2 regions of the Micromonospora sp. NPDC049151 genome follow, and region 2 is predicted to be linked to the other one. Evidence: riboswitches for the same ligand, from Rfam matches in the RefSeq annotation. Region 2 holds a riboswitch; the other holds the start of a gene.
The links. Region 2 has a riboswitch for cyclic di-AMP ahead of AB0B20_RS10965 (hypothetical protein). Riboswitches for the same ligand answer to the same signal wherever they lie in the genome.
Positions count from the first base shown of each region.

Region 1: another riboswitch for cyclic di-AMP. It lies ahead of AB0B20_RS13175 (hypothetical protein); the one in region 2 lies ahead of AB0B20_RS10965 (hypothetical protein).

Region 1 is NZ_JBEZDP010000009.1:95,624-99,927, reverse strand. Features, by position in the region: gene AB0B20_RS13185 (STAS domain-containing protein) at 1-322, shown strand, start outside; gene AB0B20_RS13180 (SRPBCC family protein) at 424-876, shown strand; gene AB0B20_RS13175 (hypothetical protein) at 900-1,973, opposite strand; cyclic di-AMP (ydaO/yuaA leader) riboswitch at 1,978-2,108, opposite strand; gene AB0B20_RS13170 (cation diffusion facilitator family transporter) at 2,252-3,166, opposite strand; gene AB0B20_RS13165 (AAA family ATPase) at 3,271-4,304, opposite strand, start outside.
Region 2 is NZ_JBEZDP010000007.1:119,997-124,300, reverse strand. Features, by position in the region: gene AB0B20_RS10990 (hypothetical protein) at 1-399, opposite strand, end outside; gene AB0B20_RS10985 (heavy-metal-associated domain-containing protein) at 437-643, opposite strand; gene AB0B20_RS10980 (metal-sensitive transcriptional regulator) at 724-1,023, shown strand; gene AB0B20_RS10975 (SHOCT domain-containing protein) at 1,150-1,359, shown strand; gene AB0B20_RS10970 (YibE/F family protein) at 1,509-2,783, shown strand; cyclic di-AMP (ydaO/yuaA leader) riboswitch at 2,938-3,069, shown strand; gene AB0B20_RS10965 (hypothetical protein) at 3,073-4,101, shown strand; gene AB0B20_RS10960 (carbonic anhydrase) at 4,161-4,304, opposite strand, start outside.

The DNA of each region.
Region 1 (4,304 bases), on a different contig from region 2:
TGTCGTCGAGATCGCGCCCCGTGGGGAGATCGACGTCGACACCGCGTACGAGGTGCGGGAAGCGATCGCCGAGGTGCTCGCGAAGGCCCGCCCCGCGCGGATCGAGCTGAACATGCGGCTTGTCACGTTCATCGACTCGGTCGGCATCAGCGCCATGGTCGCCGGCTTCCAGACCTGCGAGGTCAGCGGCGTCAAGCTCGTGGTCACCGAGCCGAGCCGGTTCGTGCACCGGCAGCTCTGGGTGACCGGCCTGCTCGGCCTCTTCGGCGCGCCCGAGCCGTGGTTCGCCGACGACACCCCCGAGGTGCTGCCCGGCGCCTGAGCGCCGTTCGCACCCCCTGCGGCCAGGGGACCTTCTACCCGTTGCCAGTCCGGCGTCGGTACGGGACGATCGTCGCGACGCACGACGGCGAGGGGGCCCGCTTGCAGAGCAGCGACAGCTTCAGCTACACCGTGCAGGCCCGGTGCAGCCGGGCCGAAGCGGTGGCCCTGCTAGGCGACCTGAGTCGCCAGGGTGAGCTGCATCCGCTGATCGTCCGGGTCCGGAAGCTGCCGGCCCGGCCCGGCGCGCTGGCCAGCTACGCGATCACCGACCGGCTGCAACTCGGCCCGCTGCACTTCCCGGTGACCTACCAGGCGGACGTGCTGATCGCGAGCGAGGACGAGGTGGTCACCGTCGCCCGGCAGCAGCCGGCGACGACCGTACGCAACCACACCCGGCTGCGCGACGAGGACGACGGCACGGTACGCGTCGAGGTGGAGATCACGCTCACCGCGCCGGCACCGCTGTTCGGGTACGCGTTCCGCCAGGCCCGGGCGGCTCACCTGGGCCTGGCGGCGCGTCTCGGAGCGACCCTGGAGGGCCGGCCGGCCTGATCCGGCCGGCCCCTTCCGGGCGCTCAGTACACCGACAGGTGCACGTGGTTGGTGTGGTCGCTGGACGGGTCGCCGTTGCCCCCGCTGTACGACTTCCACCCGCTGCTGGGCAGCCAGATCTGCTTGAACCAGATCACGTAGAGCACGGCGAGCGGGTCGGCGTTGCGCACGAAGTACGCGGCCAGGTTGTTGCCGTACGTCCGGTCGCCGCCGGAGGCCACGCCGCCGAAGCCGTTCTTCTGCGCGGCGAAGTCGCAGGCCCGCCCCTTCGGGTGCTCGCCCGAGCCGCTGGGCCGGTGGCACGAGACGTACCTGGTGAAGCCGGCCGCCTTCGCCTGTTGCAGCGCGTGCAGCGTGCGCGGGGTGATGCAGCCGTTGGCCGGGGTCGGGTCGTTGACGCTGCACGACTCCGGGGGCCAGGAGCCGTCCGAGTTGCGCGGCGCCGGCTTCGCGTTCTTGGTGGAGGTGCCCTGGACGCTGCCGCCGCTGCTGCTGCGCGTGGCGCGGTCGTTCGCCACCTCCAGGGCGCGCTCGGCCTGCTCCTTGCGCTTGGCCATCACCGTCACCTGCTTGCGCTGCTCGCGGATCTCGCCGTCGAGCTGGGCGCGGGTGCGGGTGGCCTGGTCCCGGGTGGCGATCAGGTCGCGCAGCGTACGGTCCTCGTGCGCGGCGACCTGTTCCAGCGCGGCGGCCCGGTCCATGAAGCCCTCCGGGCTGCTGCTGCCCAGCAGCACCCCGGCGGTGCCCAGGCGGCCGTTGCGGTACGCCACGGCGGCGATCTCGCCGACCTTGGCGTCGCGTACGGCCAGCTCGGCGCCGACCGTCTTGAGCTGTTCGTTCAGTTGCTTCTGGCGGCTCACCGACCGGTTCAGCGCGGCCTTGGCCTCCAGCCAGCCCTTGCTGGCGGCGTCGAGCTGGGCACGCAGTTCGGGCGTGCCGCCCTCGTCGTCGCCGCCGGGCGCGGCGGCGAGCAGGCCGGTCGCCGGCCCCGCCGAGGCGGGGGAGACCGGAACAGTCGCGACGCCGAGGGCCAGCGTCGCGACGAGCAGGGCCGCCAACCGGGCGGCTGTCCGTCGTACAGGTGCCACGTGGGGCATTCACACGTCCTTCCGTCAACGCCGACCGGGTTAGCTGACGGGTTCGGGACGGAAGATCCCTACCGCTGACGCGGATGCACCCCACGTACGTGGTTCCCCGGCTCGTCCCTGCGGACGATTAGGCGACGGCCGCCCCACCGGGGCCGGTGGCGTCCGCGGGTGCGGCCGCGACCGACACTACCGGCGCTGCCCGGGCGTGGCTCGGTGGAGCAACGCCACTAGGTGGGGCAAAACCGGCATAAGACTACAACAGCCACAGTGATTTAAGTCTGCCCTAATCACCACTCGGTCTTCCCGCACACGCCGGCCGACGCTCCGGGTTCGACCTGCAACGTGGCGTGATCGATGGAGAAGTCCTCGTGCAGGGCGGCCCGCGCGGCGGCCAGCACCTGCCCCGGGTCCACGCCCGGGTCGGTGGTCAGGTGCGCCGAGGCCACCTCCATGCCCGAGGTGAGCGTCCACACGTGCAGGTCGTGCACCTCGGCCACGCCGGGTACGGCGGCCAGCCGGTCGTGCACGGCGGTCACCTGGAGGTGCTCCGGCGCGGCCTGCACCAGGATGCGCAGCGCGGCCCGGCCGAGCCGCCAGGTGCGCGGCAGGATGAACAGGCCGATCCCGACGGCTACCAGCGGATCGGCCCACCACCAGTCGGTCGCGGCGATGACCAGCGCGGCGGCGATCACGCCGAGCGAGCCGAGCAGATCGCCGAGCACCTCCAGGTACGCCCCGCGCAGGTTGATGCTCTCCTTCGCCCCGGCGCGCAGCAGCGCGAACGCGACGATGTTGGCGAGCAGGCCGAGCACCGCCACCACGAGCATCGGGCCGGCCAGCACCTCCGGCGGCTCGCCGAACCGGCGTACCGCCTCGACCAGGACGTAGAGCGCGACGGCGCCGAGCAGCACGGCGTTGGCCAGGGCGGCGAGCACCTCCAGCCGGTAGAGCCCGAACGTGCGCTGCGGGTCGGTGCCGGCGCGGCGGGCGGCGGTGATCGCGGCCAGTGCCATGCCGATGCCGAGGACGTCGGTGAACATGTGCCCGGCGTCGGAGAGCAGCGCGAGCGAGCCGGTGGTGAAGGCGGCCACCGCCTCGACCACCATCAGGACGGCGAGCAGCGCGAAGGCGGCCCAGAGGCGGCCCCGGTGGCGGTGTGCCGCGTTGGCCACCGCGCCGCTGTGGTCATGACCTGCGCCCACGCCAACACCCTTCCTGCCCCGTACCGGCCAGGCCCAATGTATGTTCACATCGCTATGTATGCAACTGAACTGTGGGTGACGTCAGGGGCGCGGACGGGTGTCCCTCAGAGCGGGTCGAGCGTGGTGAGGCGCTGGGTCGCCCGGGACAGCGCCACGTAGAGCGTGCGTACCCCCGAACCGGGGTCGGCCCGGATCTCACTCGGCGCCACCAGCACCACGCCGTCGTACTCCATGCCCTTCGCCTGGAGGCTGGTGACCACCTGGAGCCGGCTCGCGCCGAGCGCGCCCAGCCAGCCGGCCACCTCGTCCCGGCGTGGCACCGGCGTGATCACACCAACGGTGCCCTCCACCTGCGCGAGCAGCGCCTCGGCCGCCTCGACGGTGGCCGCCGGCAGGTCGGCGGCGGGCACCGTGCGCTCGACCGGCGGCACGCCGGTGGACCGCACCGCGTCGGGCAGCGGCAGGTCCGGGTAGAGCCGGCGGATCTCCGCCGCCGCCACCGCGAAGATCTCCGCCGAGTTGCGGTAGTTGGTGGTCAGCTCGTAGCGGTGCCGCTTGCGTCGGCCCAGCGCCTGGTCCCGGGCGCGGTCCAGCTCCTGCGGGTCGCCGGTCCAGGCGGTCTGCGCCGGATCGCCGACCACCGTCCAGGACGCCAGCCGCCCGCGCCGCCCGACCATCCGCCACTGCATCGGCGAGACGTCCTGCGACTCGTCCACCACCACGTGCGCGTAGTCGCGGTAGTCGGCCGGACGCTCCCGGGCCGCCGCGCGGGCGGCACGCTGCCGGTCGGCGTACGTGCTCAGCTCGCGCACGCCACCGGCGAGCTGGTACGGGTCGCGCCTGGGCCGGGCCCGCTGCACGGGCTTGCCGAGCAGCGCGTCCAGCTCGTCGAGCAGCGCGATGTCCGCCACGGTCAGCCCGTCGGTCCCGAGCGTGCGGTACGCCTGCCCGAGCAGCCGGATCTCGGCCGAGGAGAGGATCCCCCCGGCGTAGCGGCGCAGCCGGTCCGGGCGGGCCAGCCAGTCCAGCACGTGCCGCGGGTGCAGCCGCGGCCACCACGCCTTGAGGAACTCGCGGAACTCCGGCCGCTCGATGATCTCGTCCTCGAACGCCGGCTGCTCCGGCAGCCGGCCCACCC
Region 2 (4,304 bases):
GCCGTCCATCTCCGGGTGGACGTGCCGGAAGCCGGAGAGGTCCCGCCGGGCGACGATCAGGTGCATGCGCTTGTCGTGGGCCACCTCGTAGCGGGTGACGGGTGCGCCGTCCGGGCCGGTGATCCGGAAGGCGAACTGCCCCGCCGGGGCGGCGGCGGGCTGGAAGGTGTAGCCGCGTTCGGAGACGAGCAGGCCGCCGGGCAGGTGCGCGGAAGCGCCGCCCGCCTGGCTCTCGTCGCCGTGGCCGGCGTCGCCGGCCCCGTGGTCGCTGTCGCTGTCGTCGTGGCGGGTCTCGGCGGCCGGGGCGACGGGATCGGCCAGGTTGCCGATCCCGTACGCCGCGCCGAACACCGCCACGAGGCCGAGGGCGAAGCCACTGAGCTTCGTCGCCGTGTTCATTGGTGTCTCCTCGGTTTCCGCGGGTCCGTCGGACCCGTCACGCACCGACGAGGTCGTAGCCGGCCTCGTCGACCGCCGCGCGGACCGCGTCCACGTCCAGCGGGTCCTGACTGGTGACGGTGACCCGGCCGCCGGCCAGGTCGACCTGGACGTCGGTGACGCCCGGAAGCGCGCTCAGCTCGGTGCTCACCGAGTTGACGCAGTGCCCGCAGGTCATGCCGCTCACCTGGTAGGTGCTCTCCATCTCGCCCTCCGATCTTATACCCCCCAGGGGTACGTTCGAGACGTTAGCATACCCCCGAGGGGTACGCTATCCTCGTTTCCATGACCGCGCCGTCCAGCCCGACCCGGGGCTACACCGCCAGCAAGGACCAACTCCTCGCCCGGCTCCGCCGGATCGAGGGTCAGGTCCGTGGCATCGAGAAGATGGTCGAGGACGACCGCTACTGCATCGACGTGCTCACCCAGATCTCGGCCATCCAGGCGGCGCTGGACAAGGTCGGCCTCGGCCTGCTCGACGGCCACGCCCGGCACTGCATGCACGAGGGCGCCGCCGAGGGCCGGGCCGACGAGATGGCGACCGAGATGATGGCCGCCGTCGGCCGCCTGATGAAGCGCGGCTGAGCGGGGACCTCCGGCCCCCGGAACCAGGCACATCGACCCGCGCCGACGCGTCGGGCCGGTCGTACCGTCGAAGTGGCGGGCAGGCCGACCCCGGCGGACCCGCGGCGACGGACGGAGGGCGGCCCGATGATGTGGCAGAGCCCGATGATGGGCTGGATGTGGATCTGGTCCCTGCTGGTGCTCGCGGTGCTGGCGGGGCTCGTCTGGGCGGCCGTGCGGTGGACCGGCCCCCAGTACCTGGGCCCGACGACGGCCCGGCGCATCCTGGACGAGCGGTACGCGCGCGGCGAGATCGACGAGGACGAGTACCGGCGACGCCGGGCCGGTCTGACCTGATCACGCGAGGCGAGCGTCACCGGTCCCGGTGAGGTCAGGCTGCCTACCATGGCCGGGCGACGACCCGGACGTGGTCGACACGTCCGCGCCGCCCGGGTGACCAGACCGGTCCGGCGGACCAGGCGTCGCCCCGACCGTTGGGAGACGCCATGGGTGCCGACCACACCCGCCCCGCACCCGCCGCGCCGCCGGGCGTACGCCGGCTGCTCGTCGCAGTGGTGGTGCCGCTGTTCGCACTCACCGTGATCGCGGCGCTGGTCCTCTGGCCCCGGCAGGACCGGGAGCCGGTGGGCGGCGCGGACGTCCCCCGCTACCACGGCACGGTGACCCGGGTGGTCACCGAGCCCTGCCCGCCGACCCCGGAGGCCCCGGACGGCGGGGGCGGCCCCTGCGGCACCGTGACGGTGACCGCCGAGCAGGGTCCGGACGCGGGCCGCCAGGTCGAGACGCCGATCCCGGCCGGGCCCGGCGCGCCCCGGGTCGCGGTCGGCGACGAGGTGGTCCTGGTCGAGCTGACCGACCCGGCCGACCCGGCGGTGAAGTCCTACAACATCGCCGAGCACCAGCGCGGCACACCGCTGATCTGGCTGATGGTGCTGTTCGCCGCCGCGATCGTGGCGTTCGGCCGCTGGCGCGGGCTGGCCGCGCTCGCCGGCCTGGCGGCCAGCTTCGCCATCCTGCTCGGCTTCGTGCTGCCGGGCATCGGCGCCGGCCAGCCCCCGCTGCTGGTGGCGATCGTCGGCGCCGCGTTGATCATGTTCGTGGTGCTCTACCTGACCCACGGGATCACCGCGCAGACGTCGGTGGCGGTGCTCGGCACGCTGGGCAGCCTGGTGATCACCGGCGTGCTCGGCCTGCTCGCCACGTCCGCCACCCACCTGACCGGCTTCGGCAGCGAGGACGCCACCACGCTGTCCATGTTCCAGGCCGACGTGGACCTGCACGGCCTGCTGCTGGCCGGCATCATCATCGGCTCGCTGGGCGTGCTGGACGACGTCACGGTCACCCAGGCGGCCACCGTCACCGAACTGGCGCACGCCAACCCCGGGCTGTCCCGGCGGCAGCTCTACCGCGCGGCGACCCGGGTCGGCCGGGCCCACATCGCGTCCACCGTCAACACCATCGTGCTGGCGTACGCGGGCGCCTCGCTGCCGCTGCTGCTCCTGCTGGTCGCCGACTCCCGCCCGGTCAGCGAGATCCTCACCAGCGAGTTCCTCGCCCAGGAGATCGTCCGCAGCGCGGTGGCCACGCTCGGCCTGATCGCCGCCGTACCGCTGACCACCGGCCTGGCCGCGATCGTGACCACCGCCGGGCGGCGCCCGCGCGGCGCGGAGCCGGCGCCGCCCGCGCCCCGGCCGCCGGCCGGACGGGACGACGCGCTGGAGGCGCTCGGCGGCGGAAGGAGTACGGAGGCCGCATGGTGAGACTCCGCAGCGTGACCATCGATTTCAAACGCGACGCTGGTCACGGTGCGCCACGGCGAAATCTCGCTATTGGTCGGCTTCCGGACGTAGATCCTCACGAGTGCTGTCGGGTAACCTCGCTGCCGGTCACCGCCGAAGGCGCGCACCGGCGCCAGCGGTGCCGCCGCCCAATCGCCCACGGGCGAGCCGGGGAACCAGGTACATGGGGTGAATCCGCGACAGCGGTAGGGGCCACTTCCGTCCCGAACCCGTCAGCTAACCCGGTCGGCGGCCGACGGAAGGGAACACTGTGACGGCACCCCTGCGCCGCTGGCTGACACCCGTGGTGGCCGTGCTGGCCTCACTGGCCGTGCTGGCCGGGCCGACGCCGGCGACCGCGGCCCCCGCCGCGGCGGCACCCGGCAACCCCTCGGGCCACGAGGAGGACGGCGAACCGCCGCTCATCACCGAGGCGATCGACTCCGCCAACCGGAACTTCCTCCAGGCCAAGGCGAAGCTCGCCAAGTCGCAGGACCGCCAGCGGCGGCTGGCGGCCGAGGTGAAGACGGCACAGGCCGAACTCGACGCGCTCAGCCCGCAGGTCAACCAGCTCGCCGCCCAGTCCTACCGGACCGGCCGGATGGGCGCGATGGCGATGCTGCTGGAGAGCAACTCCCCCGACTCGTTCGTCCGCCGGGTCAACGCCCTGGACGAGCTGAACCTCCTCAACGCGCAGCGCCTGGCCGCCATCAACGCGGTCAAGACCCGCGCCGAGCAGGCCAAGATCGCGATGGACGCCGAGGTCCGCGAGCAGGAGAAGCAGAAGAACGCGATGGAGCGCGAGAAGGTGCAGGCCGAGCGCGCGCTGAAGCTCGTCGGCGGCCTCGGCTTCACCGGCGGACTGGTCTCCGCCACCTCACCGGTCGCCAAGATCGCCCCCGGCCGCACCGCCGACGGCGGGTGGAAGGCCGAGTCGTGCAGCGAGGACGACCCGACCACCTCGGGCTGCGTCACGCCGCGCACGCTGCACGCGTACAAGGAGGTCCGGCGCGCGGGCTTCAAGCGCTTCGTGGGCTGCTACCGGTCCGGCGGGCCGTGGGAGCACCCCAAGGGCAAGGCGTGCGACTGGTCGCTGCAGAACAGCGGCTTCGCACCCTGGCACAACAACGACACCCGCAGGTACGGCAACGAGGTGGCCGCCTTCCTCATCCGCAACGCCGACCGGCTGGGCATCTACTACGTCATCTGGAACCGGCAGATCTGGTTCCCGGCCACCGGCTGGCGCTCCTACAGCGGGCCGTCGAACCACACCGACCACGTCCACATGTCGCTGCTCTGACGCCGGACACCACGAAGAAGGGGCCGCCCTCGGGCGGCCCCTTTCGTCTTCCCCGTGGATCAGCTCGCCAGCGCCGGGTCTGCGGGCGCCGCCGGGGCGGGCAGCGGGGCCGGGGCCTGCGCCACGGTCCGCACCTCGCCGCCGGCGAGCCGGTACGACATGCCGACCACCGTGCACCGCCCCGCCGCCACCCGCTCGGCCAG